DNA from 4 places in the Streptomyces sp. NPDC018000 genome. Region 1 is predicted to be linked to each of the others. Evidence: riboswitches for the same ligand, from Rfam matches in the RefSeq annotation. Region 1 holds a riboswitch; each other region holds the start of a gene.
What was found. A riboswitch is a leader RNA that binds a small molecule or an ion and turns the genes downstream of it on or off. The one in region 1 is predicted to bind cobalamin.
Positions count from the first base shown of each region.

Region 2: it holds a riboswitch for cobalamin, as region 1 does, so the genes downstream of both, ACH4EW_RS00175 (energy-coupling factor ABC transporter permease) here and ACH4EW_RS26395 (cobalamin biosynthesis protein) in region 1, are expected to answer to the same signal.
Region 3: it holds a riboswitch for cobalamin, as region 1 does, so the genes downstream of both, ACH4EW_RS14515 (ABC transporter substrate-binding protein) here and ACH4EW_RS26395 (cobalamin biosynthesis protein) in region 1, are expected to answer to the same signal.
Region 4: it holds a riboswitch for cobalamin, as region 1 does, so the genes downstream of both, ACH4EW_RS20175 (prenyltransferase/squalene oxidase repeat-containing protein) here and ACH4EW_RS26395 (cobalamin biosynthesis protein) in region 1, are expected to answer to the same signal.

Region 1 is NZ_JBIRGM010000018.1:20,772-28,349, reverse strand. It holds gene ACH4EW_RS26405 (anion permease) at 1-1,244, shown strand, start outside; gene ACH4EW_RS26400 (hypothetical protein) at 1,280-1,510, shown strand; cobalamin riboswitch at 1,681-1,812, shown strand; gene ACH4EW_RS26395 (cobalamin biosynthesis protein) at 1,960-3,003, shown strand; gene ACH4EW_RS26390 (cobyric acid synthase) at 3,000-4,559, shown strand; gene cobN (cobaltochelatase subunit CobN) at 4,568-7,578, shown strand, end outside.
Region 2 is NZ_JBIRGM010000001.1:30,083-37,660, forward strand. It holds gene ACH4EW_RS00155 (RNA-guided endonuclease InsQ/TnpB family protein) at 1-1,007, shown strand, start outside; gene ACH4EW_RS00160 (energy-coupling factor ABC transporter ATP-binding protein) at 1,248-2,111, opposite strand; gene cbiQ (cobalt ECF transporter T component CbiQ) at 2,108-2,857, opposite strand; gene ACH4EW_RS00170 (energy-coupling factor ABC transporter substrate-binding protein) at 2,864-3,250, opposite strand; gene ACH4EW_RS00175 (energy-coupling factor ABC transporter permease) at 3,247-3,951, opposite strand; cobalamin riboswitch at 3,981-4,164, opposite strand; gene ACH4EW_RS00180 (DUF397 domain-containing protein) at 4,647-4,856, opposite strand; partial or broken gene ACH4EW_RS00185 (DUF5753 domain-containing protein) at 4,853-5,233, opposite strand; partial or broken gene ACH4EW_RS00190 (ATP-binding protein) at 5,234-5,560, shown strand; gene ACH4EW_RS00195 (helix-turn-helix domain-containing protein) at 5,837-6,760, shown strand; gene ACH4EW_RS00200 (hypothetical protein) at 6,770-7,578, shown strand, end outside.
Region 3 is NZ_JBIRGM010000005.1:14,327-21,904, forward strand. It holds gene ACH4EW_RS14510 (FecCD family ABC transporter permease) at 1-332, opposite strand, end outside; gene ACH4EW_RS14515 (ABC transporter substrate-binding protein) at 329-1,315, opposite strand; cobalamin riboswitch at 1,354-1,477, opposite strand; gene ACH4EW_RS14520 (hypothetical protein) at 1,870-2,304, opposite strand; gene ACH4EW_RS14525 (hypothetical protein) at 2,485-2,760, opposite strand; gene ACH4EW_RS14530 (pirin family protein) at 3,453-4,418, opposite strand; gene ACH4EW_RS14535 (tetratricopeptide repeat protein) at 4,592-4,963, shown strand; gene ACH4EW_RS14540 (dihydrolipoyl dehydrogenase family protein) at 5,037-6,479, opposite strand; gene trxA (thioredoxin) at 6,595-6,966, shown strand; gene ACH4EW_RS14550 (hypothetical protein) at 7,076-7,369, opposite strand; gene ACH4EW_RS14555 (LacI family DNA-binding transcriptional regulator) at 7,513-7,578, opposite strand, start outside.
Region 4 is NZ_JBIRGM010000009.1:52,277-59,854, reverse strand. It holds gene ACH4EW_RS20180 (MBL fold metallo-hydrolase) at 1-895, shown strand, start outside; cobalamin riboswitch at 1,017-1,156, shown strand; gene ACH4EW_RS20175 (prenyltransferase/squalene oxidase repeat-containing protein) at 1,264-2,541, shown strand; gene ACH4EW_RS20170 (SCO2322 family protein) at 2,538-3,224, shown strand; gene ACH4EW_RS20165 (energy-coupling factor transporter transmembrane protein EcfT) at 3,221-4,375, shown strand; gene ACH4EW_RS20160 (ABC transporter ATP-binding protein) at 4,372-6,096, shown strand; gene ACH4EW_RS20155 (ECF transporter S component) at 6,093-6,911, shown strand; gene ACH4EW_RS20150 (hypothetical protein) at 7,091-7,578, shown strand, end outside.

The sequences.
Region 1 (7,578 bases):
TCGCGATTGTGATCGTGACAGCTCTAGTGTTCGATTTCACGAACGGTTTCCACGACACCGCCAACGCGATGGCAACCACCATCTCGACCGGCGCACTCAAACCGAAGACAGCGGTGGCCATGTCCGCCGTGCTCAACCTCGTCGGCGCGTTCCTGTCGGTGGAGGTCGCCAAGACGATCTCCGGCGGGATCATCAACGAGGACGGGCTGCAGACAGAAGTCATCTTCGCGGCACTCGTCGGCGCCATCCTGTGGAATCTGCTGACCTGGCTGGTCGGACTTCCGTCCAGTTCCTCGCACGCCCTGTTCGGCGGCCTGATCGGTGCAGCGGTGATGTCGGCGGGCTGGTCGTCGGTCAACGGCGGCACCGTCGTCACCAAGGTGCTGATCCCCGCGGTCGCCGCCCCGATCGTGGCCGGTCTGGCCGCGTTGCTGGCCACCAGGCTGACGTACCGGATCGGCGGAAAGATCCGCAACGGCGCCCAGGAGAAGGCCACCGCCAAGGGCTACCGCGCCGGTCAGATCGCCTCGGCCGGACTGGTCTCCCTCGCCCACGGCACCAACGACGCGCAGAAGACCATGGGCATCATCACCCTGGCCCTGGTCACCGGTGGTGTCCTGGCCCCCGACTCCGACCCTCCGGTCTGGGTCATCGTCTCTGCCGGTGCGGCCATCGCGCTCGGCACCTACCTGGGTGGCTGGCGCATCATCCGCACCATGGGCAGCGGCCTCACCGACCTCAAGCCGCCGCAGGGCTTCGCCGCCCAGACCAGTGCGGCCACGGTCATCCTGGCCTCCTCGCACCTCGGTTTCTCCCTCTCCACCACCCAGTCCTGCTCCGGCGCCGTGATGGGCGCGGGTCTCGGCCGCCGGGGCGGCGTGGTCCGCTGGTCCACCGCCACCCGGATGTTCGTCGCCTGGGGTCTGACCCTGCCGGCCGCGGGCCTGGTGGGCGCGGGCGCGGAACTCCTCACCAGGCAGGGCACCTGGGGCGTCGTCGTCGTCGCGGCGCTGCTGGTCCTGGGCTCCGCGGCGATCTGGCTGGTGTCACGCCGCAAGCCGGTCGGCCACGACGATGTCGCGCCGACGGGCGGCGACAGCGAGCCCGCGGGCGTGGTCACCGCTGCCATCGCCTCCGTCAGCCCGCCACTCACCGCGGCCCAGGCAGCGACCCAGGACCTCAAGGCCACCATTCCGGCCGCGGCCGGAACCACCCAGGACCCGGCGCGAACCGCCACCCTCTAGGTCAGCCACCTACGCCGGCCGTCTAAGGATTCAGCATGAACATCGACTGGGCAGCCCTCGGCTCCGTCTTCGGCGTCTCACTCGTCGTCACCGTCGCGCTGGTGGGTCTCTTCACCCTGGGCATCGTCGGTCTCTCCAAGCAGCCCGAACCTGCGGCGCAGGGCGGCTCCGGCGGCTCGCTGCTGCTGGCCCGCGCCGGTGCGTACGTCTGCTTCGCGCTGTGTGCTGCGGCGGTCCTGTACGGGATCTATCTGATCGTCGCCTGAGCCCTTCTCCGGGCACACCGCATCGGGCCGGACACACCTCGTGTGTCCGGCCCGATGCGGTGTGCCCGGTCCGATGTGGGGCTCAGCACACTGCACCGTCGCAGATCAACAGCAGGTTGACGGGCGTTCGCAGGGCGTGGTGGACTGCCGGAGCCGATTACGGCGACAGCAGAGGAAGCCGGTGCGAATCCGGCGCGGTCCCGCCACTGTCACCGGGGAGCAGTCCCCCACACCGGAAGTCACGGCGCGCGCGAGCGGGCTGGAAGGCCGGGGGAACTGCGGATCCGGGAGCCAGGAGACTCTCGTCGCCGGTCACGTCGAACCAGGGCGCGGACCCTGAGTGAGGACATATCGCCATGCCTGGCTGCCGTGCGTCCGTTTCTGTGGCGCTCTCGACGACGAGAGCCGCCTGTACGAAGGTCCTTCGAGGCGCAACGGCCGGTTGAGCCGTGCGTGCCGACCGCATTTTCGCGTACGGCGCCACGGCCGGTCTGATCGGCGATCTGCTGCTCGGTGACCCCCGCAGGGGACATCCGGTCGCCGCCTTCGGGCGGGCCGCAGCAGGCGTCGAGCGCCGTCTCTGGCGCGACCACCGCGGGTGGGGCGCGCTGCACACGCTCGTCTGCGCAGGGGGCGCGGCGGGTGGTGCCGCGCTGATCACCCGTGCCGTACGCAGCCACCCCGCCGCCTCCGTCGCACTGACCGCGGCCGCCACCTGGTCCGTCGTCGGCGGTACGTCCCTGGGGCGTGAGGCCCGGACCATCGGCGCCGCCCTGGCAGCCGGTGACATCGATTCGGCCCGCGAGCGGCTGCCGCATCTGTGCGGGCGCGACCCGCAGTCCCTCGACGGACCGCAGATCGCCCGCGCCGTGGTGGAGTCCGTGGCCGAGAACACCTCGGACGCCGTGGTCGGCGCCCTGGTGTGGGGCGCGCTGGCCGGTGTGCCCGGGCTCGTCGGCTTCCGGGCCGCGAACACCCTCGACGCCATGGTCGGCCACCGGTCGCCCCGCCACCGGCGCTACGGCTGGGCCTCGGCCCGCCTCGACGACCTCGCGGGCTGGCCGGGTGCCCGGCTCACAGCCCTGCTCGCCGTGGCCGCCGGGGGGCGGCCACGTGGAGCGGTACGGGCGTGGCGGGCCGACGCGGCCAAGCACCCGAGCCCCAACGCGGGCCCGGTGGAGGCCTCGTTCGCGGGCGCACTCGGCGTACGGCTCGGCGGGACCCTCGCGTACGGCGGCCGGGTAGAACACCGCCCCGTCCTCAACGGGGAGACGGGCCGGGCGGTGGAGACCGAGGACATCGAACGCGCGGTACGGCTGTCGCGCCGGGTGAGTGCGCTGGCCCTCGGCATGTGTGTGGCGGGGCGGCTGGGTGCGGGTCTCGTCGCACGACGGATCGCAGGACATCGGTCCGCAGGACATCGGTCCGCAGGACATCGGTCCGCAGGACTCCGGGTCACAGGACGTCGGATCGCAGGACGGAGACGGACATGAGCGGCGGGCTGCTGGTCGCCGGAACCACCTCGGACGCGGGCAAGAGCGTCGTCACGGCAGGCATCTGCCGCTGGCTCGTGCGCCGGGGCGTGAAGGTGGCGCCCTTCAAGGCGCAGAACATGTCGCTGAATTCGTTCGTCACCCGCGAGGGCGCCGAGATCGGGCGCGCCCAGGCCATGCAGGCCCGGGCCGCCCGGGTGGAGCCGACCGCGCTGATGAACCCGGTGCTGCTCAAGCCCGGTGGGGACCGCTCCAGCCAGGTCGTCCTGATGGGCAGACCGGTGGGCGAGATGAGCGCACGCGGCTACCACGGCGGCAGGCAGGAAGCGCTTCTCGGCACGGTCGTGGACTGTCTTGAGCGGCTTCGGGACACGTATGACGCGGTGATCTGCGAGGGGGCGGGCAGTCCGGCGGAGATCAATCTGCGGCGCACGGACATCGTGAACATGGGCATCGCACGGGCGGCGCGCTTCCCGGTGGTGGTGGTCGGCGACATCGACCGCGGCGGTGTCTTCGCCTCGTTCTTCGGTACGACGGCGCTGCTCTCCGCCGAGGACCAGTCGCTGATCGCCGGCTACCTCGTCAACAAGTTCCGCGGCGATGTGTCGCTGCTGGAGCCGGGTCTGGAGATGCTGCGCGGGATCACCGGGCGGCAGACGTACGGGGTGCTGCCCTTCGCCCACGGCCTCGGGATCGACGAGGAGGACGGTCTGAGGCCCGCTTTCAAAAACAGCACAGCGCTGCGCGGAGCCGTACGCGAATCGGTCGTCGCGCCGCCGCACGGCGACGACGTGCTGCGCGTCGCGGTGTGCGCCGTACCCCTGATGTCGAACTTCACCGATGTGGACGCTCTGGCGGCCGAACCGGGCGTCGTCGTCCGGTTCGTGGACCGCGCCGAGGAGCTGGCCGACGCCGACCTCGTCATCGTGCCGGGTACTCGCGGCACCGTGAAGGCACTGGCCTGGCTGCGCGAGCGCGGCCTCGCCGACGCCCTGGTACGGCACGCCGCCGAGGGCCGGCCGGTCCTCGGTATCTGCGGCGGCTTCCAGATCCTCGGCGAACACATCGAGGACGAGGTCGAGTCCAGGGCCGGGCACATCGACGGCCTCGGCCTGCTGCCCGTGCGTATCCGCTTCGACCGCGAGAAGACCCTCGCCCGCCCCGTCGGCGAGGCGCTCGGCGCCCCCGTCGAGGGGTACGAGATCCATCACGGCGTCGCAGACGTACACGGCGGGGAGGCGTTCTTCTCCGACGGCCGGGGTCACGGCCTGGACGGCTGCCGGGTCGGCGCCGTGTGGGGCACCCACTGGCACGGTTCGCTGGAGAGCGACGAATTCCGCCGCCGCTTCCTGGCCGAGGTCGCGCGGGCGGCCGGCCGGCGTTTCGTCTGCGCCCCCGACACCTGCTTCGACGCGCTGCGCGAGGAACAGCTCGACCGCCTCGGCGACCTCATCGAAGAACACGCGGACACCGACGCACTGCTGCGGCTGATCGAGTCGGGCGCACCGTCAGGACTTCCCTTCATCGCCCCCGGAGCACCTGGAGCACGCGCATGAACGCCCCTCTGAATACCGTGCTGTTGCTGTCGACCGCCGACACGGACCTGCTCGCCGCGCGCGCCTCCGGCGCGCCGTACCGGATCGGCAACCCCACCCGCATCGACGCCCATGAGGAACTCCCCGCGCTGATCGAGGGCTCCTGCGTCGCCGTCGTCCGTCTCCTCGGCGGCAAGCGCGCCTGGGAGGACGGACTGGCCGTCCTCAAGGCGTCCGGCATCCCGACCGTGCTGCTGGGCGGCGAGGCCGTGCCGGACGCCGAGCTGATGGCCGAGTCGTCGGTGCCCGCCGGTGTCGTCGCCGAGGCGCTGCGCTACCTCGTGGAGGGCGGCCCCGGAAACCTCGTCGAACTGGCCCGCTTCCTCTCCGACACCGTCCTGCTGACCGGCCACGGCTTCGCCGAGCCGCAGAAGATGCCCGAGTGGGGTCTGCACGGCAGCCGCGAGTTCGTCGAGGGCCGTCCGACCGTCGGCGTGCTCTTCTACAGGGCGCACCAGCTGTCCGGGAACACCTCGTTCGTGGATGTCCTGTGCGACGCCGTCGAGGCCCGTGGCGCCAACGCGCTGCCCGTGTACTGCGGTTCGCTGCGCGGCGCGGACGCCGGTCTCCACGAGCTGCTCGGCAGGGCCGACGCCCTGGTCGCCACCGTGCTCGCGGCAGGCGGCACCCGTGCGTCGGACGCCTCCGCCGGCGGCGACGACGAGGCCTGGGACATCGGCGCGCTCGCCGAGCTGAACGTCCCTGTGCTGCAGGGCCTGTGCCTGACCTCCACGCGCGCCGCGTGGGACGCTTCGGACGCCGCGCTCTCCCCCATGGATGCCGCGATGCAGGTCGCGATCCCCGAGTTCGACGGCCGCCTGATCACCGTCCCGTTCTCCTTCAAGGAGCAGGGTCCCGACGACGTGCCGGTGTACCGCGCCGACCCCGAACGGGCCGCGCGCGTCGCCGGAATCGCGGTGCGTCACGCGGTCCTCAAGCACAAGACGAACGCCGAGAAGAAGCTCGCCCTCGTCTTCACCGCCTACCCGACCAAGCACTCGCGCGTCGGCAACGCCGTCGGTCTGGATACGCCCGCATCCGCGGTACGGGTCCTGGACGCCCTGCGCGACGCCGGTTACGGAGTCGAGGGGCACCCCGACAACGGCGACGAACTCATCCACCGTCTCATCAACGCCGGTGGCCACGACGTGGAGTGGCTGACCGAGGAGCAGCTCGCGGCGGCCCCCGCGCGTGTTCCGCTCGCCGACTACCGGGCCTGGTTCGCCAAGCTGGAGCCGGAACTGCGCGACTCGATGCTGGAGCACTGGGGCGAGCCGCCGGGTTCGCTGTACGTGGACGGGGACGAAATCGTCCTCGCCTCGCTCCGGTTCGGGAATGTGGTGGTGCTGATCCAGCCGCCGCGCGGCTTCGGCGAGAACCCGATCGCGATCTACCACGACCCGGACATGCCGCCGTCCCACCACTACATGGCGGCGTACCGCTGGCTGGAGGCCGCAACATCGGAGGGGGGCTTCGGCGCGGATGCCGTCGTCCACATGGGCAAGCACGGCACGATGGAGTGGCTGCCGGGCAAGGGTCTTGGCCTGTCCGCCGGTTGCGGCCCCGATGCCGTACTCGGCGAACTGCCGCTGATCTACCCGTTCATCGTGAACGACCCCGGCGAGGGCACCCAGGCCAAGCGGCGTGGGCACGCCACGGTGGTGGACCATCTGGTGCCCCCGATGGCGCGCGCCGACACCTATGGTGACCTGGCCAAGCTGGAGCAGTTGCTCGACGAGTACGCGCTGGTCAGCGATCTCGACCCGGCGAAGGCTCCGTCGGTGCGGGCGCAGATCTGGACGCTGGTGAAGGCCGCCGAGCTGCACCACGACCTCCATGTCGACGAACAGCCCGGCGACGACGACTTCGATTCGTTCGTCATGCACATCGACGGCTACCTCTGCGAGATCAAGGACGTCCAGATCAGGGACGGCCTGCACATTCTGGGCGGCGGTCCCGTCGACGAGGCACGGGTCAACCTGGTGCTGGCCGTGCTGCGCGCCTCGCAGGTGTGGGGCGGCACGGCGAACGCGCTCCCGGGGCTGCGGGCGTCGATCGCCGAGCACTTCGGGCTCAGCGAGAAGGAGCTGCTGGCCCAGCCCGGCGCCGCGGTGAAGGTTCCAGTCGAGCTGACCGCACTGGTCGACGGCCCGGCGCGCACCGGTGCCGACGCGATCGACCTGCTGGAGCGGCTGTGCCGCCGGCTCGCCGAGGGCATGGAGGAGCGCGGCTGGGACATCGCGGCCGCGGCGGGGCTGGTACGGGACGTGCTGGGCTTCGAACTCCCGGATGCGGTCGCCGTGCTGGGCTTCGCGTGCGAGGAAGTCGTGCCGCGCCTTGCCCGGACGACGGACGAGATCGAACACATTCTGCGGGCACTGGACGGCGGTTTCGTACCCGCCGGCCCGTCGGGCTCGCCCACGCGCGGGCTCGTCAATGTGCTGCCGACCGGGCGCAACTTCTACTCGGTGGACCCGAAGGCGATTCCGTCCCGGCTGTCGTGGGAGGTCGGGCAGTCGCTCGCCGACTCGCTGATCGCCCGATATCTCGCCGACACGGGCGACTACCCGAAGTCGGTCGGCCTGACCGTGTGGGGCACCTCCGCCATGCGCACCCAGGGCGACGACATCGCGGAAATCCTGGCGCTGCTCGGCTGCCGGCCGGTGTGGGACGACGCGTCGCGGCGGGTGACCGGGTTCGAGGTCGTGCCGGTCCGCGAGCTGGGGCGGCCTCGGATCGACGTGACGGTCAGGATCTCCGGTTTCTTCCGGGACGCCTTCCCGCATGTGGTGGGGCTGATCGACGACGCGGTACGGGCCGTGGCGGAGCTGGACGAGCCGGCCGACGCCAACTACGTACGGGCGCACGCGGATGAGGACACCGCGGAGCACGGCGACCGGCGCCGGGCAACGGCGCGCGTCTTCGGATCCAAGCCGGGGGCGTACGGAGCGGGGCTGCTGCCGCTGATCGACGCCCGGAA
Region 2 (7,578 bases), on a different contig from region 1:
CTCTTCGGGATCTCGACACCGCCTACAGGAACTTCTTCGGCAGTCTCAAGGGAAAGCGGCAGGGCCGGAAGGTCGGGGCGCCCCGGTACAAGTCGAAGAAGGACACACGGCAGTCGATCCGCCTCAACGCCAACGCCTTCTCCGTGAAGGAGAACGGCATGGTGTATGTGGCCAAGGTCGGCGATCTCAAGGTGAAATGGTCGCGTCGGCTTCCGGCCGCGCCTACGTCCCTGACCGTTGCCAAGGACAGTTCGGGGCGGTACTTCCTCAGCTTCGTGGTGGACACCGAGCCGGACATCCTTCCCGGGGTGGAGGCGGAGTCGGGTATCGATCTCGGTCTGTCCGCCTTCGCGGTCCTGTCCAATGGCGAGAAGATCGACAGTCCGCGCTTCCTGCGCAGGGCGGAGAAGAAGCTCAGGCGTCTTCAGCGGGAGCTGTCCCGCAAGGCCAAGGGATCGAAGAACCGGGCCAAGGCTCGTATCAAGGTTGCGCGCCAGCATGCCAAGGTCGTGGACCGGCGCCGGGACTGGCATCACAAGGTGTCCACGCAGATCATTCGCGACAACCAAGCGGTGTATGTGGAAGATCTCGCGGTGTCCGGTCTCGGCCGCACCCGGCTCGCCAAGTCCGTGTATGACGCGGGGTGGTCCGCGTTCGTGGGCATGCTGGAGTACAAGGCGGTCAAGCACGGCCGCATGTTCGTCAAGGTGGGCCGTGCTTTCCCGTCTTCTCAGGTCTGTTCGGCCTGCGGATTTCGGGACGGTCCCAAGCCCCTGCATGTGAGGGAGTGGACGTGCGGCGCGTGTGGCACCGTGCACGACCGTGACCACAACGCAGCCCGCAACGTCCTGTTCGAAGGACGTCGTATCGTCGCCGCCGGACGGGCGGAGACGCTAAACGCCTCGCAGAGCGCCGGTAGGACCGGGACGAAAGTCCCGGCACAGCGCGTTGAAGCAGGAAGCCCCCGGAAGGGTCACACGACCCAGGCCGGAATCCCTGGACTTTAGGCCAGGGAGCACGTCAATGGTGGGCACTCGTATTCAACTGTCGTCGGTTCTCCGAGGAACCCAGCCCGCTGGTGACCGGCTGTGATCGCCAGGGCTGGAGTTCATGGAAGGCGTCGTGGGTCAGCGGGATCTGGCCGAGGCCGAGTTGCCGCAGCCTCTGCGAGGGGTTCCCCTACTGGTCGTGGCGCAAGGCCAGCCAGGCCACTCCGCTGCTGGGCTTGTCCGTCGCCACCGGCGCAGTTACCTGTCGGTGGGCATCGGCGGTCCGGTGTGCGAGGGGATCAGGGCGGCGAGTTCGTCCGGGGTGCGCGGTCCCGGTTCGGAGGTGGGCAGCAGGCCCTGGGCGCGCAGCAGCCGGGCCGCCGCGATTCCCCAGGGAAGCCGCAGCCCGGCCTGCTCCAGGAGTTCGCTGCGGGCCAGGGTCGTTCCGGCGGGGCCGACGTGCGCGCCGGACGGGGTGAGCAGGGCCGCGTCGTCGGCCCAGCGCAGCGCGAGGTCCACGTCGTGGGTGGCCATCACCACTGTCGTGCCGCTCGCGCGCAGCCCGTCGAGGGTGGCGAGGAGGAGTTCCTGGCCGTCCGGGTCGAGACCGGCAGTCGGCTCGTCGAGGATGAGCACACGGGGACGCATGGCGACGGCGCCGGCGATCGCCGTCCGCTTGCGCTGCCCGAACGAGAGCAGGTGGGTGGGGCGGTCGGCGAGGGCGGTGATGTCGAGGGCGGCGAGGGCCTCGTCGACGCGTGCCCGGACTTTGGTGTCGGGCAGGCCGAGGTTGAGCGGTCCGAAGGACACGTCCTGGGCCACGGACGCGGCGAACAGCTGGTCGTCCGGGTCCTGGACCACCAGCTGCACGGTCGTGCGCAGCCGGGTCAGTCCCTTGCGGTCGTACGCGACCGGCTGTCCCTGGACCGTCAACCGGCCCGTGCGCGGTTGGAGCCCGCCGCTGAGCAGCCGCATCAGCGTGGTCTTGCCGCTGCCGTTGCGGCCGAGCAGGGCGAGGGCGCGGCCCTCCTGGATGTCGAAGTCGAGGCCGCTGAGGACGGTGGGTCCGTCCTCGTAGGCGAAGGACGCGTCCCGCAGGGCGACGAGGGGAAGCTCGCTCATGTCAGCGGCCTTTCGAGTACGAAGGTGAGGGCGACCAGGGCGGCGAGCAGGGCGAGGCTCGCCGCGACGAAGTGGCCGGAGATCCGGGCCTCGGGCAGCAGGACCCGCAGCGCGCCGTCGTAACCACGCCCGGAGAGGCCGTCCTGGAGCCGGGCCGCCCGGTCGAAGGCCCGGGCGAACGCGGTGGCGCCGAGCCCGGCCAGGGAGCGCCAGGTGGCGGCCCGTGTGGTGTGTCCGAGCCGGGCGGCCTGCGCCTCGCGGATGCGGCGGACCGAGTCCAGGAGCAGGAAGCTCATCCGGTACGTCACGAGGGCGACGTCCACGACCGGCGCGGGAACACCAGCGCGCACCAGCCGCGGCAACAGGTCGGACAACGGTGTGGTGAACGCGAACAGCAGCACGCCGAGTGAGGCGGCCGAGGTGCGGAGCAGCAACTCCGCTGCCCGCACGGGCCCGTCCGGAGCGAGGGCGACGAAGCCCTCGGGGCCGCCGACCTGGACGAGCAGGGGGGCGGCCCCCGTCACGCAGAAGCCCAGCGGCACCTTGTACGAGCGCCACAGTCGGCGGGCGGGCACGCCCGCCGGGCCGAGCAGCACGACGAGGGCCGCTACGAGGACGAAGGCCGCGCCCGGCCATGGAGGCAGACAGATGGCGAGGACGGTGAGGCCGAGTCCGAGTACGGCCTTGTCCGCGGGATGGCGGCGGCGCCAGCGATTGCTGTGCGCCGCCGCGTCGATCGGCAGCACGGCGGGTCAGGACTGCCCGGCCGGCGGAACCGACGGGGCGCTGTCGCAGGAGCCCTCCGGGGCTGCCGGCGTTGCCTCGTTCTGGGAACGCGCGCGCTCCTCGCCCTGCCGTCGTCCCTTGCGCAGGCCGAAGTAGTAGGCGAGGACGCCCGCGCCGAGGGCGGCCTGCAGGGCGAACAGCGCCGACTCGATCTCACCGGACGGCGGCTCGTACAGCGGGGAGAACCAGGGCTTGTAATCCGGCTCGAGCTCCGTGATCGCCGTCTCCGCCTCGGCGTCGGCACCGGCGAACGGCTCCTCCTTGTGGTCGCCGAGGCCGAGGGCCAGGGGGAGGACGGCGAGGGCCGCGACGACGAGCAGCAGCAGGGTGTTGATCTTCGTGTTACGGCTCATCGGGCCACCGCCTCCGAACCGGCCTGCTCACGCCTGCCACCGGTCACGAGCACGCCGAGCCGGGTGAGTTCGCCCTTGCTGGACTGCACCAGCAGACGCATTACGAGAACCGTCAGCAGCCCCTCGCTTACTGCCAGCGGGATCTGCGTGACGGCGAAGATGGAGCCGAACTTGGCGAGCGCGCCCGTGAATCCGCTGCTCGGGTCCGGGAAGGCGAGCGCCAGCTGCACACTGGTCACGCAGTAGGTCGACAGATCGGCGACGAACGCGCCGAAGAAGACCGTGACCATCAGCGGCACGTCACACCGGCGAAGGAGCCGGTACATGCCGTATCCCGCCCAGGGCCCCACAATCGCCATCGAGAAGACATTGGCACCGAGCGTGGTCAGACCGCCGTGCGCGAGCAGGAGCGCCTGGAAGAGCAGGGTGATGGTGCCGAGGACCGCCATGACCGGCGGCCGGAACAGGATGGCACCGAGGCCGGTGCCGGTGGGGTGCGAGCAACTTCCGGTGACGGAAGGCAGCTTCAGGGCGGACAGGACGAAGGTGAAGGCGCCCGATGCACCGAGGAGCAATGTACTCTCCGGATGCGCCTTGACTTCACGGGTGAGTGACCGTACTCCGTGGACGACGAACGGCGCGGACGCGACGCCCCAGGCGACCGCGTGCGCCGGAGGAAGGAAACCCTCGGCTATGTGCATGGCTCAGCGAACCCTCTCCAGCACCTCGTGGATGGTTGACATGCCCTGGCCGGTCTCCTGGCTGACGGGTACCACCGCCCGTACTCCGCCTTCCCGGGTCCTGAGACCCAGTGGCTGCCCGCAAGGGCCGGAGCCGGACTTCCCGATCACAGTGGCGAGGGCCGCACCGGTTTCTCACCGGATTTCCCGTTCACCAAGGCGTGGTGACACTAACGGCCCTGAGCGGCGGTGACAAGCAGGCATGAGATGCGCGAACGGGGCGCATGAGGGCGAGGCGGATACTCTGCTGCTCGCCTCCCGCCCCGCCGGCTGGGACCTCCACCGCGCACCGCGACGGCCTTGGTCGACGGCTACTGGCGCTGGTCCTTTGCCGGCACGTCCACCACTGAGGCGGCGTACAGCCGGGCCCTAGGCGATGCAGTGGCCCTGTCAGCGGTGTGATTCCCGGGATATCCGCGAGCGCCCTGTGTCAGCCGTCGACGTGCAGACGATGCAACGGTGCCGTGGGCGAGGCAATCAACGAGGGCTGCCCTGCGTACGACGGAACCCGCGACTGGCGGATCGGCGGCACGCCGGACTGGCCCGAACTCAACTATGAGTACGGGACCCGGATTCACCGGACTGGTACACGCTCAGCCGGTGAGGAGCCCCGAACCCGCCAGAGCAGGGGCCGGGACCGGGGCGAGTGCTGGCGGTCAGCTCCCGGCTGCGTACATCACGAAGTCGGTCCAGGCCTCGGGGGTCACAGCGAACCGGGGGCCCCGCGCGTTCTTCGAGTCGCGGACGTGGATCGAGCTGGGAGTGGTCGCGACCTCGACGCAGTCGTTGCCGTCACTGCTGTCGCTGTAACTGCTCTTGAACCACGCCAGCTCGGGAGCATCCTCGGCGGAGGTCTTGCGGATCATGTCTCTCCCAGCGCTTGCTCGATGAAGGCCAGCGACTCCCGTGGAGTGAGAGCCTCGGCTCGGATGATGCCATACCGCAGCTCAAGGACCCGGAGCTGCCGCGGATCAGAGACCGGGCGCCCACCGTGCACGCCATCTGTACGCCCCACCCCGGAGCCGTCGTCGAACTTCAGCACTTGGATCTTTCCGCCTGTTCCAGGGTGGTCCCAGCGGTGGGTCGGCATTACCTGAATCTCGACGTTCCGTATCTGCCCCACTTCCAACAGGTGCTCAAGCTGCTGGCGTCGCACCATTGTCCCTCCGATCGGGCGGCGCAGCGTCACTTCTTCCAGGACAAAACTGAGATCCGGTGCCGGTGACCGGTCGAAGATGGAACGGGGCTGCCCTCGGAGTCGGCCGCGCAGATCGTCGCCGAACTGGCGACCAACGCCGTGGTCCACGGCCGCGTACCGGGCAGGGACTTCCGGCTGGGCCTCACGGTCCACGGCGGCGGTGCCGGTGTCGGCGCGTTCCTGCGGATCGAGGTGTGCGACACCCGTGGCGGGTGCCTTCCGCCCGGTCCGAAGGGCATGGCCGTCCCGGATGGCGACTGCGAGTCCGGGCGCGGTCTGCTGATCGTCGAGGCGCTCGCCGACCGTTGGGGCGTCAGCCCCGGTCCCGTGCCCCGCAAGACGGTCTGGGCAGAGCTCGACCTCGCACCGTGACCGCCGCCACCGGGTCGCGGATTTCCACGATTCGGTGGCCCGCGACGTGGCGGCGCACGACATCAAAAGCCTCAAAGGACGTGGCAATTACCCTTCCCAGCCCCACCCGGCCTCCCGTCACCCACACGGGTGAGGTTCACCAACTGAGCTGGAGTTCATGCCGGTTGGCTGGCATATGCTCGCCGCGAAAAGCAACCCCAGAGATGCGTCGGCCCCCGGCCGGGACTCACAATCCCGATCGAGGGCCTGACCAACGAGGAAGAGAACAGCTTCCCGATGGATACCCAGCAGATTAGCGCGTCTTCACGCTCCTCGTCCGGTGTCGTGCACGACAACTCCCGGCACACCAGCCGATTCACGGTCGTGGGCAACCACCTCACCCAGCACCGCGAGCTCTCCCTCACCGCGATCGGGCTCGCCGCACACATCCAGTCGCTGCCCGCCGGGGCCAGGATCGGCATCAAGGACCTCGCCGGACGCTTCCCGGAGAGCGAGGCCCGGATCGCCGCAGCGTTACGCGAACTCGAAGCCCACGGCTACCTGCGACGCACCCGCACACGCCTGGCCAACGGCCGGATCGTCACCCGTACCGTCTCCTGCAACCAGCCTGCCGACCGGCGGCCCGCAGACGCTCTGCCGGGCCGTGAGTGTCCGCCGCGCCCGCAGCGTACGGTCCGGCCGTCGACGCCCGTCCGGCCCTGCCGGGAGTCCGAAGCCGACGACGCGCATCCGGCCAGGTCCCGGACCCATGCCAAGCCCGTGCCCCGTCGTGAGCCCGCGCCGCTGCTCGTACCGCAGCCGGCCTTCCCCGCCGCGTCCCTCCTCCGGACCGCCACCGAGCTTCTCGCCGGGCTGCACCGCCAGGACCCGCGCCTGCTGCTCTCCCTGAAGGACGTGGACGTCCTGGCTCCGGGGGTCGCCGCATGGCTGGAGCGCGAGGTCGGCCCCGCCGCTGTACAGCACGCCCTGACCAGCGACCTCCCGCCCGAAGGAGTGAGTCGCCCCGTCGGTCTCCTCGCCCACCGACTTACCGCCCGGCTTCCGCCACCGCCCCCGTTCCGGGCCCCGGCCACGCTCCCGCCCCGGCCGATCCCGCTGCAGAACTGCGACGGCTGCGACCGGGCATTCCGCGCGGCGGAGCCAGGAATGTGCTCCGTCTGCCGGAGTGACAACTCCCATCCGACCGCTCAAGAACTCTAGGAAATTCATATGGTCAGTTCGTCCCACGAGGCGATGCATCGCATCTTCCAGGAGTACCCGGGACTGTTCTCCCGCGTCTCCGAGGTATTAGGGGTCGAGATCGGTCCGCCTGCCTCAGCCACCGTCATGCCCACCGACCTCACCGAAAACCGGCCCCTCGAACGCCGTGTCGACACCCTGCTGCGCATCGACATGGAGGACGACCGGTCCTACCTTCTGGCGATCGAGGCCCAGGGGAAGAAGGACCCGGAGAAGCCGGCGAGCTGGATGTACTACCTGTCGTACCTCCAGGCGAAGTACAAGCTGCCGCCCATGCTGCTGGTCGTCTGCCAGGACCGGGCCACCGCCGAATGGGCCGCACGCCCTTTCACCTTCGGGCACCCGCAATCGCCCGTGCTCACCCTGCAAGCCCTCGTCGCCGGCCCGCACAACATGCCGGTGATCAAGGACGTGGCCGAGGCCCGCAAGGACCTGGCGCTGGCCACACTGGCCGCGATCACACACGCTGACAATCCGGACGTCGGTGCCATACTGAAAACCCTGTCCGCCACACTGCGGGACGTGCCGGAAACCATCGCCGATCCCATCGTCGAACTCATCGCACAGGGCCTGGGCAACCGCCCGGCCGCACAACAGTGGAGGAACCTGGTGGCCGTGGACCTTTCTTTCTATACGTCAGCCATTTCGGAAGAAATCCGGGACGAAGGCCGCGCAGAAGGTCGGGCACAAGGCCGCGCAGAAGGTCGGGCAGAAGGTTGTACGGAGGGCATCGCGAGAAGCATCCTGCTCCTCCTCGCCCAGGCCGGCACCGACGTACC
Region 3 (7,578 bases), on a different contig from region 1:
GACGCCCCGGACGAGGCGCCCAGCAGAAACGGGTCGGCCAGCGGGTTGCGCACCAGCGCCTGGAGCACCGCGCCCGACAGGGCCAGCCCGGCGCCGACGACCGCGCCGAGCAGCACTCTGGGCAGCCGTACCTCCCACACGATCGTCGGGTACGCACCGGTGCGTTCACCGCCCAGGACCGTACTCAATACCTCGCCCGGCGGAATCCGTACCGGGCCGAGCGCCAGGCCGGCCACCGCCGCCGCGAGCAGCAGCACCGTGAGGACGCCGATCACGACGGGGGTCGAGCGGAGGACGGACTTCGGGCCGGGGCGGGCGGACTCCGCGCTCACGGAGTGCCGGGGTGCAGCTGCCCGGCCAGGTCCTGCACGGCGTCGGCGACCCGCACACCGAGCACGGCCGAGGACAGCGGGAGGACCGCGAACTTCTTGTTCTTGATCGCCGGCACGTCCGCGAGCGCCGGATCATTCAGCAGCCGCTTCTTCTTGGCCGCGACCGTGGTGCCGCCGTAGTCGTAGATCACGACCACCTCGGGCTTGCGCTTGATGACCTGCTCCCAGGACACGTCGCCGAAGGTGCCGTCGAGGTCCGCGAAGACGTTCCTGCCCCCGGCGAGCCGGACGATTTCGCTGCCGATGCCGTTGCCGCCCGCTGTGAACGCGGAGCTGTCGCCGGAGTCGTAGACGAACACCGAGGGATGTGAGGAGCCCTTGAGCTCTGTCTCGACCGCCCTGATCTTCTGCCGCTCCTCGGCGATCAGCTTCCTGCCGCGCTCCGGTACGCCGAAGGTCCTGGCGACCTGGGTGATCTCGGTAGCGAGCTGATCGATACCGACCTTGCCCTTGGTGCAGTACTCGATGTTCAGCCGGGTGTTGATGCCGCTCTTCCGGAGCCCCGCCCGGTCCTGGCCCCTGGCCTTGTCGAAGGCGCTGCTGTATCCGCCGTAGACGAAGTCGGGGTTGGCGCCGAGCAGCACCTCCTTGGAGGGGTACTCCTTCGCGAGCACCTTGGTTCCGGCGTATGCGGACCGGTACTTCGGCAGGATGCTGTCGTCCAGGTAGGCGGTCCCGGCCAGCCGGTCCTGGAGCCCAAGGGCCAGCATGATTTCGGTGGCGTGCTGGTTCATGGTGACGGCCCGCTTCGGAGGGGCTTCGAAGGTCGTCTTCATACCGCAGTTGGTGACGGTGTAGGGGAAACCGTCGGCGGCCGGTGCGGCCTCTGTCTTGTCCTCGCCGCCCGTGCCGGAGCCGCAGCCAGTGAGCGGCAGCAGAAGCAGCGGTATGAGCGCGAGTGGTACACGGCGGATCCGGGGCATGACCGAGCCTTTCCGGGGGATGTCCTCGTCCCCTGGTTGTACGGAGAAGGCGGCGCGGCCAGTGTCTGGCTTCCGGGCTGCTGCAGCCCGGTCACAGTGGCGGGACCGTACCGGATTCACACCGGTTTCCTGACGCGCGTCGCCTGAGTTTCGGGGCCCAGTCTGTCAGACCGCATACTGCGGTTGCCTTCCGGGCCGCAACAGACAATCGGGATAGCAGTGGCGAAATGTGATCCCCTCTCCTGTTGGCCGGGTTGCACAAATGCCTTTTGTACCTATGCGTCATTGTTCGATGCGAGGGTGTTGCTGTTCTTGTCCAGCCCCGGCCCTTCACTCCCGAGCACCCCGGCGGCGGCTGGCCCGCCACCCCGAGGAACGCGGCTTTGCCATGTCCCACCCGGCCGACGAACACCGTGCTGCGGACTGAGCGGAGCACAGGTCAGAGGGCCACTGTCCGGCTGGTGTTGGCGCGGCCGGGGGCGCATCGATGATGCCGTGGGTGGGGTCCGGCAAATTCCTGGGGCGGTGGATGGGACCTGGCCCTGCGCTCAGGCTCAGACCTTCACGGTGCCGGAATCATCCCGAATTCCGAGCACGCATGCCACGACAACCATCAGCGAGAGCAGGATCATTACCGCGTTGATCAGCACATCTGGTCCTGCATCCTGCTTCATGGCATTGGATGACGCCATCCATGCGATCGCGCACTGTGCAATCACGCAGCAGCACAGGAAAGCTGCGCGGCCCCCTCGGGGGATCCTGCCGCTGATTCGCGGAAGCGTCAGGACGGCTGCAGCACCCAGCAGAATGATGGCTGCTCCGATCTCGGTTGCGAGGAAGATGGCCGCACCCAATCTGTCGGGAGCGCTGTGGTCGATCTCAGAAGTGTCGATGACCAGAACCATGAACGCGATCTCGAAGAGCAGAATGTAGACGATCTGCAGCGTCAAAATTGCTGCACCTGCCCGCCTGAAGAATGCAGTGGTCAAGTGTTGCTCCTCACGAGAAAACCTTTCTTGATGATTCAGAACTTGCGAAATCGCTGCCACCACCCAAAGTCTCAACCGGACGAACCGGCGCGCCGCTCTCGGGGCATACGGGTGCGGCGGACCGCCCGCGAGGTTTACGGGGCGGTCCGCCTTGTCCGTGCCCTTTGGCGCGCTTGCCGGCTACCGCGGTGTGTCGGCGCTGAGGGTGGTGTCCGGGATGCAGATGATTCCGTCAAACGCCTCCAGGGCGGGTACCTCGATGAACGCGGTGTCCACCCGGGTGCGGACCGGCTCCGGCAATCCGTGACGTCGCGCGTACTCACGCAGCGCCCGCGTGTTCACCAGGGCCGGTTGCCCGGATACGCCCGCGAACAGAGCCTCGACGCTGTCGGGCAGCGCTTCAGGGGTGGCGGCCCGTCCCCAGCGCATCCCGAGCGGGTGGCCCTGGTCAGGCACGTTTTCCACCGTCTCACCGCCGACGAGGTCACGCAGCGGCTCCAAGTCGTAGAAAGGGGCCCCAGGTCTGCTCCCGGGCCCAGGCCGGCCAGCCGGGAGGAGTGAGAGGAGACCCACTGCGTCAGTTCGACGGGGGCGGCCGTGAGGGTTGGCTCGGCCGCAGGATGGAGATCGCGCAGATCGCTGATGTGTGCGTGGACGTGGTGGTTCTGGTCGTTCATGAAATGTGCTCCGCGGTGTGAGTCATCGTCGGAGCCGGGCAGCGCTGAGCACCGCACCGGCGTGATACCGGAGTGCGGCGAAGCTGTCGGAATGCTGGTCGCAGCTTGCCGCTAGGCGGCGCTGCGGGGCTTGATGAACCAGCTCTGGCCAGTGCACAGGAACATGTCGGGACCCTATCAAGGGCAGTCACGGTACGCCTGACAATTTTCCGGCGCGCAGCCGTGCTTTCCCAGTGCGGCCCCATTCATCGCCGCAACCCTCGCCAGGGGTCGCCTCCCTGAATACCCAGGGTCGGCAAGCGTCTGATCAGACCTGGTCACAGGTGCCAACACCCGCGGGCACCGACCACACGAGAAGCCGCACCACGTCGAACACACCTGAGTCCTCTCACCGTTTCGGGCGAAGGGACTCAGTGAAGGGACTCGGTGAAGGTGCACTGCGAAGATCCCTGGCATACACATAGCGCCAGGTCAGCGCACTCGCCCCCGCGGTTTCAGCGCCACCGGCGGCAGTTCGGGAGCGGGCAGCGGATCGCCGTCGTAGCCCTTCACCTCGCCGAATCGGGAACTCTCCATCCAGCCCTTCCTGGCCTCCTCGATTTCCTCGTGGGAACGCCCGATGAAGTTCCACCACATGACGATCTCCTCCTCGAAGGGTTCACCGCCGAGGAGCATGAGGCCCGCGTCGGTGTCCGCACGCAAGGGGAGTTCGGTGCGGCCGCAGCCGAGGTAGAGCATGGAACCGGGCAGCACGGGTACGCCGTCCACCTCGGCCTGGCCGGACATCGAGAGCACCGCGTACTCGAAGTCCGGGTCGAGCGGCAGACGGGCCTCGGCACCGCCGGACAGGGCCAGGTCCGCGCCGACGATCGGGGTGTATGCGGTGCCGGGCGAGGTGGCGCCGTCGAGTTCGCCCAGGATCAGTGTGGCCGTGAGGCCGGGTGCGGTGACGGTCGGCAGTTCGGTGTGGTGCTGGAAATGCGGCTCGACGTGGCGGTGCGCGTTGGGCAGGGCGACCCAGAGTTGGGCGCCGTGCAGAAACCTCGCATGCGACTTCGGACTTTCCTCGGAATGACTGATGGCCCGACCGGAGGTCATCAGTCCCAGCTCGCGCGGGCGGATCGTGCGGAGACTGCCGACGCTGTCCCGGTGCAGGACCTCGCCGTCGTGCAGCCAGCTGACCGTCTGCAGGCCCATGTGGGGGTGGGGCGGTACTTGCATCCCAGGTTCGCCGGCGATGTCGTCCGGGCCGTAATGATCGACAAAGGCCCATGCGCCGACCATCCGGCGACCCAGATTGGGCAGCAGCCTGCGGACCTCGGTGGACTCGCCCAGCCGGACATGGCGCGGGGTGAGGAGTTCACGGACAGGCTCGGCGACGACGAAGCCCCGCCCTCCGCAGACGGAGAGTGTGGCCTGGCGATCGAGATTGCTCATGGCGCTCAACCTATTCCCGTGCGGGGCCGGGGTGCCGGTACCCACGCCGATAATTTAGTGGAATATTCAATCAGTGTGCCATGTTCGGGTGTGTGAGGCACGCCTGAGCGTGCAGCCGGGTCAGTGGCTGGACAGGGCCGGGAGCAATCCCGGTCCGTCAACGAGGAGATCAAGTGAGCGACACCTATTTCGAGTTCGGTACGGCCGCCGACCGCTGGGACCGTGCGCAGATGTTCTTCGAAGCGAAGGAGTACATGACTGCGGCCCGGATTCTGGAAGGCCTGGTCGAGGAGGTGCCGGAGCAGGTATCCCCGCGGCTGCTGCTGGCCCGGGCCTACTACCACTCGGCTCGGCTCGGCAGGGCCGAGACGGAGCTGCGGGCGATTCTGGAGCGCGACCCGGTGGAGCCCTACGCGCGCCTGATGCTCGGTCGCACGCTTGAGCGCCAGGGGCGGAGCGCGGAGGCCACCGGTCACCTGCGGATGGCGGCGGCGTTCTCCGGCGACTTCGACGCGGACCGGTCGCGGCACCAGCGGTCGCGCTGACACTCCGGTCGTCGGCCCCTTACGACCTCGCCCACGATTGGCAGTGGGAGAAGGAGCGGCGTCCGGGCGGGCCCTACGCGTCCCGGTACGCCTCAAGCAGACGCAGCCAAACCTCGCTGATCGTCGGAAACGCGGGGACGGCGTGCCACAGCCGGTCGATGGGGACCTCGCCCGCGACCGCGACCGTCGCCGAGTGCAGCAGTTCACCGATGCCGGGTCCGACCAAGGTGACACCGAGCAGGATCTCCCGGTCGAGGTCCACGACCATGCGGGCACGGCCGCGGTAACCGTCCGCGTACAGGCCGGAGCCTGCCACCGCGGCGAGGTCGTGGTCGACGGCACGTACGCGGTGGCCGGCCTGCTCGGCCTCGGCGAGGGTGAGACCCACCGATGCGGCCTCGGGGTCGGTGAAGACGACCTGCGGGACGGCCGCGTGGTCGGCGGTGGCCGCGTGGGCGCCCCAACGGTCGGTCTCCAGCAACGGCGCGCCCGCGGCGCGGGCGGCGATCGCCGCGCCCGCGATGCGCGCCTGGTACTTGCCCTGGTGGGTGAGGAGTGCCCGGTGGTTGACGTCGCCGACCGCGTAGAGCCAGGTGGTGCCGTCGACGCGGCAGCTGTCGTCGACGCTGAGCCAGGAACCGGGCTTCAGGCCCACCGTTTCCAGGCCGAGGTCGTCGGTTCGTGGAGCGCGGCCGGTGGCGAAAAGGATTTCGTCGGCCTCGACATGTTCTCCGTTCTCCAGCTCCACGGTGACCGGGCCGTCCGGGGCCGTGCGCCGTACGGAGGCCGCCGAGGTTCCGGTACGGATGTCGGCGCCCGCCTCCGTCAGCGCCCGGGCGACCAGCTCGCCCGCGAAGGGTTCCATCTTCGGCAGGAGCCCCTTGCCGCGGATCAGCATGGTCACCCGGGCGCCGAGGGCCTGCCACACGGTGGCCATCTCCGTCGCGACGACGCCGCCACCGATGATCACGAGACGGCCGGGTACCTTCTTCGCGCTCGTCGCCTCCCGGCTGGTCCAGGGACGGGCCCCGTCGACGCCGGGGAGGGCTGGGACGACGGCGCGGCTGCCGGTGCAGACGGCGACGGCCTGCCGGGCGGTGAGCCGGTGTTCCGTGCCGTCGGGGGCGGTGACGGAGACCGTTTTCTCACCGGTGAGCCGGCCCCGGCCCCGGTAGATGTCCGCTCCGATCCCCTCCAGCCAGGCGACTTGGCCGTCGTCCTTCCAGTGCGAGGTGTATTCATCACGACGGGCAAGGACCGCTGCGGAGTCCAGCGGTCCTCGCACGGCGTCGCTGAGTCCTGGGAGGCGGCGGGCATCGGCGCGCGCGACGACCGGGCGCAGCAGGGCCTTACTGGGCATGCAGGCCCAGTACGAGCACTCGCCGCCGATGAGTTCCGCCTCGACGACCGCCGTGCTCAGACCGGCGGCACGGGCCCGGTCGGCGACGTTCTCACCCACGGGACCTGCTCCGATCACCACGACGTCGTACTCGGTGTTCAGGGAAGCATCTGTCATGGGGACAGTCTGGTCGCGGGTGTGCGCGACGGCCACATGGGCAGGCGGAATAGCGCACGTACAGGCACGGTTGTGCCGGACAGTTCCGAACGGGCACAGGAAGAGGTAACAGAGCATGAGCACCGTTGAGCTCACCAAGGAAAACTTCGATCAGGTCGTCAGTGACAACGACTTCGTCCTGATCGACTTCTGGGCTTCCTGGTGCGGCCCGTGCCGGCAGTTCGCGCCGGTCTACGACGCGGTGTCGGAGCGCCACGGCGACCTGGTCTTCGCCAAGGTCGACACCGAGGCGCAGCAGGAGCTGGCAGCGGCCTTCGAGATCCGTTCCATTCCCACGCTGATGATCGTCCGGGACAATGTGGCGGTGTTCGCGCAGGCCGGGGCGCTGCCGGAGGCGGCGCTGGAGGACGTCATCGGGCAGGCCAGGAAGCTGGACATGGACGAAGTCCGCAAGTCCATCGAGGACCAGCAGAAGGAACAGAAGTAGGCTCCGTGCGCGCATGAGCGTGGTGAGGGGCCCGACCGGGCCAACAAGTGTCCGGGCCGGTCGGGCCCCTTTCCGAGCCCTTCCGCGACCGGAAATGGGCGGCCCGGCCTCAGCTGTCCGCTTTGCTGTCGGCCTTGCCTTCGGCGCTCTTCTCCTTGATCCGCACCGAGAGGCCGTAGTCCAGCTCGGCGCCGTCGACCAGCAGGGCCTCGACCGTGTGTGTCGCCGGATCGATGTCCGCCACGATGCCTTCGCCCGAATACCGGGGGTATCCCGATGCCCCCGTCTCGCCGGTCGCCGCCACGACCGCCGAGCGGATGGCGCCACCGGGCTCGGTGGCGTCGGTGGTGTCCTCGGCGAATCCGGGGACCAGCAGGATCTCGTAACTCTGCGGATGGCTCATGGTCATGACGCTAAGCAAGCGGCGCGCGGTGCGCATGTTGCCGCACTGCTGCACCGTGCGGAGTCGGCGGCTCGGACCGATGGCACATGGGGGCGGCGTCGCGGGGCTGGGCACGCGACGCCGCCCCCATGTGCCGGCCGGTCTCAGCTGGACTCGCGGTGGACCGCCCCGGCCCGCAGCAGGTCGTGGTGCTCGGGGGCGCCGCCGGG
Region 4 (7,578 bases), on a different contig from region 1:
GTGGGACACGCTCACCGCCGGGCTCACCGCTGTCGGAACGGACATCGCCGACATCCATGGCGTGGTCATCACCCACCACCACCCGGACCACCACGGCCTCTCCGGCCAGGTACGCGAGGCGTCCGGGGCCTGGATCGCCATGCATGCGGCGGACACCGCGATCGTGCGCCGCACCCGGCAGTCGGAACCCGGCACCTGGCTGACGTACCTCGCGGCGAAGCTCACGGCGGTCGGTGCGCCCGAGGAGCATCTCGCGCCGTTGCGGGCCGCCGCGGCCGATGGAGGCCGGATGCGTACCCTGCCCGGACTGCGGTCGGCGCTTCCGGACCGGGAGATCGTTCCCGGTGAACTCCTCGATCTGGCAGGGCGCAAGCTGCGGGCCATCTGGACGCCGGGGCACACGCCCGGCCATGTCTGCCTGCATCTGGAGGAGAAACATCCGGGGAATCTGCCCGGTCGGGGCCGGCTCTTCTCCGGGGATCATCTGCTGCCGGGGATCAGTCCGCACATCGGGCTGTACGAGAACCCGGACGACGCGGCGGTCACCGACCCCCTGGGCGACTACCTCGACTCGCTGGAGCGCATCGGCCGGCTCGGGGTCGCGGAGGTGCTGCCCGCCCATCAGTACGCGTTCACGGATGCCGCGGGGCGCGTTCGGGAACTCCTGGACCACCACGAGGAGCGGCTGACCGGACTGCTCGGACTGCTGGCCACACCGCTCACGCCGTGGGAACTGGCCGAGCGGATGGAGTGGAACCGGCCGTGGGAGCAGATCCCGCACGGCTCACGGAACATCGCGGTCTCCGAGGCCGAGGCGCATCTGCGGCGGCTGGTGAAGCTCGGGCGTGCGGAGGCCGTGCCGGGGAGCAAGCCTGTGACGTACGTCGCAGTTTGACGGGAGGCTCCCAAGGACAGGCGTCGGCGCCCCGCCCGGCCCGGAGGCCGTCCGATCCCGCCCGGCCCGGCCAGTGACGTATATCGCTGCCCCGGGCGGTCCTCCGCCCAAGGGAGGCAGGATATGGCCCGGTAGAGTGGGCGAGTCGTCATCATGCCCGTTCAGGGGGAAGCCGGTGCGAATCCGGCACTGACCACGCAGCCGTGAACCGTCGTCGAAGGCGGTGAGTCGGAATGCCCTGTCCGCGGTCGTGACCGGCTCGCACCACCGGAACCCCGGTGGTCGGCACCGTCGAGGTATACGGAGCCGGAGCCTGGTGCGTAAGCGTGCCTGTGCCCGGCTCCCCCGCAGGAGAGGCCCCGCCCGCCATGACCGTACGCCGCAGCGCAGCAACGCTCGCCGCCACCGTCGCCGTGTTCTGTGCGGCCGCTGCGCCGGTCGCGGTCGCGGCCCCGTCCCCGTCCCCCTCGCCGTCCGCCGCGCTGCCGTCCGGGCTGTACGGCACGAAGGACCCCACCTACGACGGGGTCTGGCGGCAGTCGCTGGCCTTCCTCGCCCAGCGGGTCGAGGGCGTCACGCCCGCCAAGGAGTCGGTGGACTGGCTGATCGCCCAGCAGTGCGCCAACGGCGCCTACGCCGCGTACCGGGCCGACGTCTCCAAGCCGTGCGACAAGAAGACGGTGCTGGACACCAACGCCACCGCCGCCGCCGTCCAGGCGTTCGTCGAGGTGGGCGGGCACCGGGACACCGTGAACAACTCGGTCCGCTGGCTGAAGTCCGTGCAGAACGAGGACGGCGGCTGGGGCTACACCCCGGGCGCGCCCAGCGACGCCAACTCCACCTCGCTGGTGATCGGCGCCCTTGCCCGGCAGGGGCAGCGGCTCGCGGACATCACGACCCCCGAAGGCAAGACGCCCTACGACCCGCTGCTCGCGCTCGCGATCCCGTGCGGCGGCAAGGACGGCGGCGCCTTCGCCTACCAGCCCGACAAGTCCGGGAAGCTCGCCGCCAACGCGGACGCCACCGCGGCCGCCGTGCTCGGCACGATGGGCAAGGCCATGGCCGTGGGGAACAACGCCGCAGCGGGCAATGCGCCCAGCTGCCACCCGGGGTCCGACCTCACGCCCGAGCAGGCCGCGCAGAACGGCGCCCACTTCCTCGCGGACGCCCTCTCGACCAGCGGTCATCTCGACCTGGCGCCGATGCCCGGCGCCACCGACTCCACCCCGCAGCCCGACGTCGGCAACACCGCGGACGCGGTCGTCGCGCTGTCCGCCGCGGGCCACCAGGACAAGGCGGACAAGGCCGTGACCTGGCTGAAGAAGAACTCCAAAGCCTGGGCCGAGCAGAACGGTCCCGCCGCCTACGCGCAGCTGGTCCTGGCCGCGCATGCGACCGGCGCCGACGCCCGCGACTTCGGCGGCGTCAACCTGATCGACAAGCTGAACGCGACCGGTCCCACCCCCGCGGCCATCACGACGCCCGACCCGTCCGCCGACACCGGATACCTGCCCACGGAGAAGGACGAGGTCCACAGCGGGGACGACGTGATCGGCGGCGTGTGGTGGTACGTCGGCATCGGCCTCGTCGTCGGTGCCGGCGCCGGCTTCCTGATCAGCGGCCGCCGGAAGAACCAGCAGCCGTGAGGCGGGCGGGAAGGGCCGCCGCTCTCCCGGTGGTCCTGGGCGCCGTCCTGACCGTGCTGTGCGCGGGACCGGCCCAGGCGGCCGGGTACCGGTACTGGTCGTTCTGGGAGGGCTCCGGCACCGGCTGGACGTACGCCACCCAGGGCCCGTCCCTGATCCGGCCGGACGACGGCGCGGTGCAGGGCTTCCGGTTCTCGGTGAGCGAGGACTCCCAGGACTCCGCGAAGCCGCGCCGCTCCCCCGACTTCGCGAAGATCTGCGCGGAGACCCCGGCCAAGGACGGCACCAAGCGGGTCGCGCTGGTCATCGACCCGGGCACGGCGGCGGACGCCCCGGCCGGGGAGACGCCGCCCGCGCTGCGCACCGCGTGCGCGCGCGTCGCCCCGGACGCGAGCGCCGCGGAGGCGCTCGCCGCGGTGGCCAAGCCGCTGCGCTACAGCAGCGACGCGATGCTCTGTGCCATATCCGGCTATCCGGATTCGGGCTGCGGCGAACAGGTCTCGGGCAACGGAGACGAGACACCTGCCGCGTCCGCGGCCGGGTCCGCCGCCGACGCCTCGGACGCCTCCGACGGTTCGGGCGACTCCGGCGGCGGTCCGTCCGCCGGGCTGCTCGTCGGTGTGGGCGCCGTTCTCCTCCTCGGCATAGCCGCAGTCGCGCAGGCCCGCCGCCGCCGCGGATGACCGCCTCGACCAGCAGCCCGGTCCGGCTGCGCCGCCCGCTGCGCGCCCCCGAGGCGACCCGGAGCAACGCCCTGCCGGCCGGGGCCTGGTGGCTGTGGGCGCTCGGCCTCGCCACCGCCGCGTCCCGGACCACCAATCCGCTGCTGCTCGGGCTGCTCGTGGGGGTGGCGGGCTATGTGGTCGCGGCGCGCCGCACGGATGCGCCGTGGGCCCGCTCGTACGGGACATTCATCAGGATCGGGCTGTTCGTCATCGCCGTGCGGCTGGTCTTCTCCGTATTTCTCGGTTCGCCGATCCCCGGTACGCATCCGGTGTTCACGCTCCCCGAGGTGCCGCTGCCCGACTGGGCGAAGGGCATCAGGATCGGTGGCCAGGTAACCGCCGAGCAGCTGCTCTTCGCGCTGTACGACGGGGCGAAGCTGGCCACCCTGCTGATCTGTGTCGGTGCGGCGAACTCGCTCGCCAACCCGGCCCGGCTGCTGAAGTCTCTGCCCGGTGCGCTGTACGAGGCGGGGGTCGCCGTCGTCGTCGCGATGACGTTCGCGCCGAACATGGTCGCCGATGTGGCACGGCTTCGCACCGCACGGCGGCTGCGGGGCCGTCCGACGGGCGGCATCAAGGCGGTGCTCCAGATCGGACTGCCGGTCCTGGAGGGCGCGTTGGAACGGTCGGTCGCGGTGGCGGCGTCGATGGACGCGCGCGGATACGGGCGCACCGCACAGGTCCCGCCCGCCGTCCGGCACACCACGAACGTCCTCACGCTCGGCGGGCTGCTCGGGGTGTGCGCGGGTACGTACGGGCTGCTGGCCGCGCAGGGTGCGGTGTACGGACTGCCGCTGCTGATCGCCGGGCTCGTCGCCGCGATGGCCGGGCTGCGGCTCGGCGGGGCCCGTTCGGTCCGTACCCGCTACCGGCCCGACCGGTGGGGTGTACGGGCCTGGCTGGTGGCTGGTTCGGGGATCGCCGTGGCCGTGGCGATGATCTGGGCGGGCCGTGTCGACGCGGAGGCGCTGCACCCCGGAGTCGTACCGCTGACCGCGCCGGTGCTTCCGCTGTGGCCCGCGGCCGCGGTGCTGATCGGGCTGCTGCCCGCGGTGGTGGCGCCCGTGCCGCCCCCGGTGGGTGCCCCGGACTCCAAGGAGAACGAGTGATCCGGTTCGAGCATGTCTCGGTGCGGTACGAGGGGACGGAGCGCCCCACCCTCTCCGGGGTCGATCTGACCATCCCCGAGGGCGAGTTGGTGCTGCTCGTCGGTCCGTCCGGGGTCGGCAAGTCGACGCTGCTGGGTGCCGTTTCCGGTCTCGTACCGCACTTCACCGGCGGCACGCTGAGCGGCCGGGTCACGGTCGACGGGCGCGACACCCGTACCCACAAACCACGCGAACTCGCCGATCTGGTCGGCACGGTGGGCCAGGACCCGCTCTCCCACTTCGTCACCGACACGGTCGAGGACGAGCTGGCGTACGGGATGGAGTCACTGGGCCTCGCCCCCGATGTGATGCGGCGGCGGGTCGAGGAGACCCTCGATCTGCTGGGTCTGGCCGGGCTGCGCGACCGGCCGATCACCACGCTCTCCGGCGGCCAGCAGCAGCGGGTCGCGATCGGCTCGGTCCTCACCCCGCACCCGAAGGTCCTGGTCCTCGACGAGCCGACGTCCGCGCTGGACCCGGCGGCAGCCGAGGAGGTCCTCGCCGTGCTGCAGCGGCTGGTGCACGACCTCGGTACGACGGTCCTGATGGCGGAGCACCGCCTGGAGCGTGTGGTGCAGTACGCGGACCAGGTCGTCCTGCTGCCGTCGCCGGGCGCCGCTCCGGTCATGGGCGCGCCCGCGGACATCATGGCCGTCTCCCCGGTCCACCCGCCGGTCGTGGCGCTGGGCCGGCTGGCGGGGTGGGAGCCGCTGCCGCTCTCGGTCCGTGATGCCCGGCGCCGGGCGGCGGACCTGCGCGAGCGGCTGGCGCAGGCACAGCCGCCCCGTCCGTCGCCCGTACCGGCCGGGACCGCAGTGGCCCCGCTGCCCACCGTGCCCGCCCCCACGCGGCGCGGCGCCCTCGCCCGGCTGCTGGGCCGCGGCGCCCGGACGGCCACCGCCGCTCCCGAGCCCGTCGTCGATGCCACCGCCCGGGTCGAGCGTCTCGGTGTACGGCGCGGGCGCGTCGAGGCGCTGCGCCGGGTGACGCTCACCGTCTCCCCCGGTGAGACCGTCGCCCTGATGGGCCGCAACGGTGCGGGCAAGTCCACCCTGCTGGCCACGCTCGTCGGCATGGTCGAGCCGACCACGGGCACCGTCCTCGTCGGCGGCCGGATCCCGCACCGCACACAGCCGCGCGAGATGGTGCGCCGGGTCGGGCTCGTGCCACAGGAGCCACGCGATCTGCTGTACGCGGACACGGTCGCCGCCGAGTGCGCCGCGGCCGACGCCGATGCGGGTGCCGCAGCGGGCAGCTGCCGGGCCCTGGTCTCCGAGCTGCTGCCCGGCGTGCCGGACGACACCCACCCCCGTGATCTCTCGGAAGGGCAGCGTCTGGCGCTCGCCCTGGCCGTCGTGCTCACCGCGAAACCCCCGCTGCTGCTCCTGGACGAGCCGACCCGCGGTCTGGACTACGCGGCGAAGGCCCGGCTGGTCGGGGCGCTCCGCGGGCTCGCGGCCGAGGGCCATTCGATCGTCCTGGCCACGCACGATGTGGAACTCGCCGCCGAGCTGGCGCACCGGGTGGTGATTCTCGCCGATGGGGAGACCGTCGCGGACGGGGAGACCCGCCAGGTGGTGGTCTCCTCCCCGGCGTTCGCCCCGCAGACCGCGAAGATCCTCGCCCCGCAGGAGTGGCTGACCGTGACACAGGTGCGCGACGCTCTGGGAGCCCCGTCATGACTGGGCGCCGGACACGGCCGGTGCGTCTCGGGCCGCGCGCGATCGCCGCGCTCGTCCTCGTCAGCGCGATCGGTGTGGTCGCGTTCGGCTGGCCACTGCTGGCCGGTGCGCACTCCGGGCTGGCGCACTCCCAGGACGCGCCGTGGCTGTTCGCCGCGCTGCTTCCGCTGCTGGTCGGCGTGGTCGTCGCGATGATCGCGGACTGTGGCCTCGACGCGAAGGCGGTGGCGATGCTGGGGGTGCTGGCCGCGGTCGGCGCCGCGCTTCGTCCGCTGGGCGCGGGCACGGCGGGGCTGGAGCCGATGTTCTTCCTGATGGTGCTGAGCGGCCGGGTGCTCGGGCCCGGTTTCGGCTTCGTGCTCGGCGCGGTGACGATGTTCGCGTCCGCGCTGCTCACCGGTGGAGTCGGTCCGTGGATGCCGTTCCAGATGCTGTCGATGGGCTGGTTCACGATGGGCGCGGGCCTGCTGCCGGGCCCGGACCGGCTGCGCGGCCGGGCGGAACTGCTGATGCTCGCGGCATACGGGTTCGTGGCGGCGTTCGCGTACGGCACGGTGATGAACCTGTACGGCTGGACGGTGGTGCCCCCGCTCGGCTCGGGGATCTCGTTCCACGCAGGTGATCCGCTGACGGACAATCTGGTCCGCTTCCTCGCGTACTGCGCAGCCACTTCGCTCGGCTGGGACCTGGGTCGCGCCGCGCTGACCGTGGTGCTGGTCCTCACCGTCGGTGCGCCGCTGCTGAAGGCACTGCGCCGGGCCACCCGCCGCGCCGCCTTCGAGGCCCAGGTCACATTCGACGCTCCCGGCGAGTGAGGACCCCGTCAACTTCATATAAGTTGGCCAGCTTAATAACTCGTTGGTCCATCTAGGCGCATTTTGCTCGGGTGTCCGTTCCCGTCAGCGGCCGGAGCGTTGTCACGTACGTGGAACCTCGAGAATTCTGGGAGCGAAACGCCGTACTGGCGGAAGCATTCTGCGCCAGTGACGAACGCATGCGTCTGGCGCAGGCCTTGCTGGACGAGGCACAGGCGGAACGGAGCCGAACGCTTGCGGCTTTCGCCGTCATGGTCGGCGACGACGGCTCGATCGCAGACATGATGGGACTCAACGAACGCGAAGTGCGATTAGCGCGACGCACGGTGGGCCGCAGTGACGCCCGGACCCTTGCCGAGGAACTCCTGAGCCAGCCCCCGCAAGCGGCGAAGGAAGCTGTGGCCGAGCCCCCTTCCGCGCCCGAGATCACCGTGCCGCATCCGCGCGAAGAGGTGACCGTTCCGCTACTGGGCACGCCGCCGCCTGCCCCTGCCTCGCCCCCGCCCCCTCTTCCTGCGTCGCCCGTCGAGGTGGAGAACACGGTCGTCTGGTCGCCCAGCATGGACTCCGTGCTGCTGTGGAGCTGGGAATCCGGCCTCGACGTCCAGACGGTCGCCGCCGAACTCGGTCTGGAGGTACGGGCACTGCTGATGCGCGTGCAGGAGCT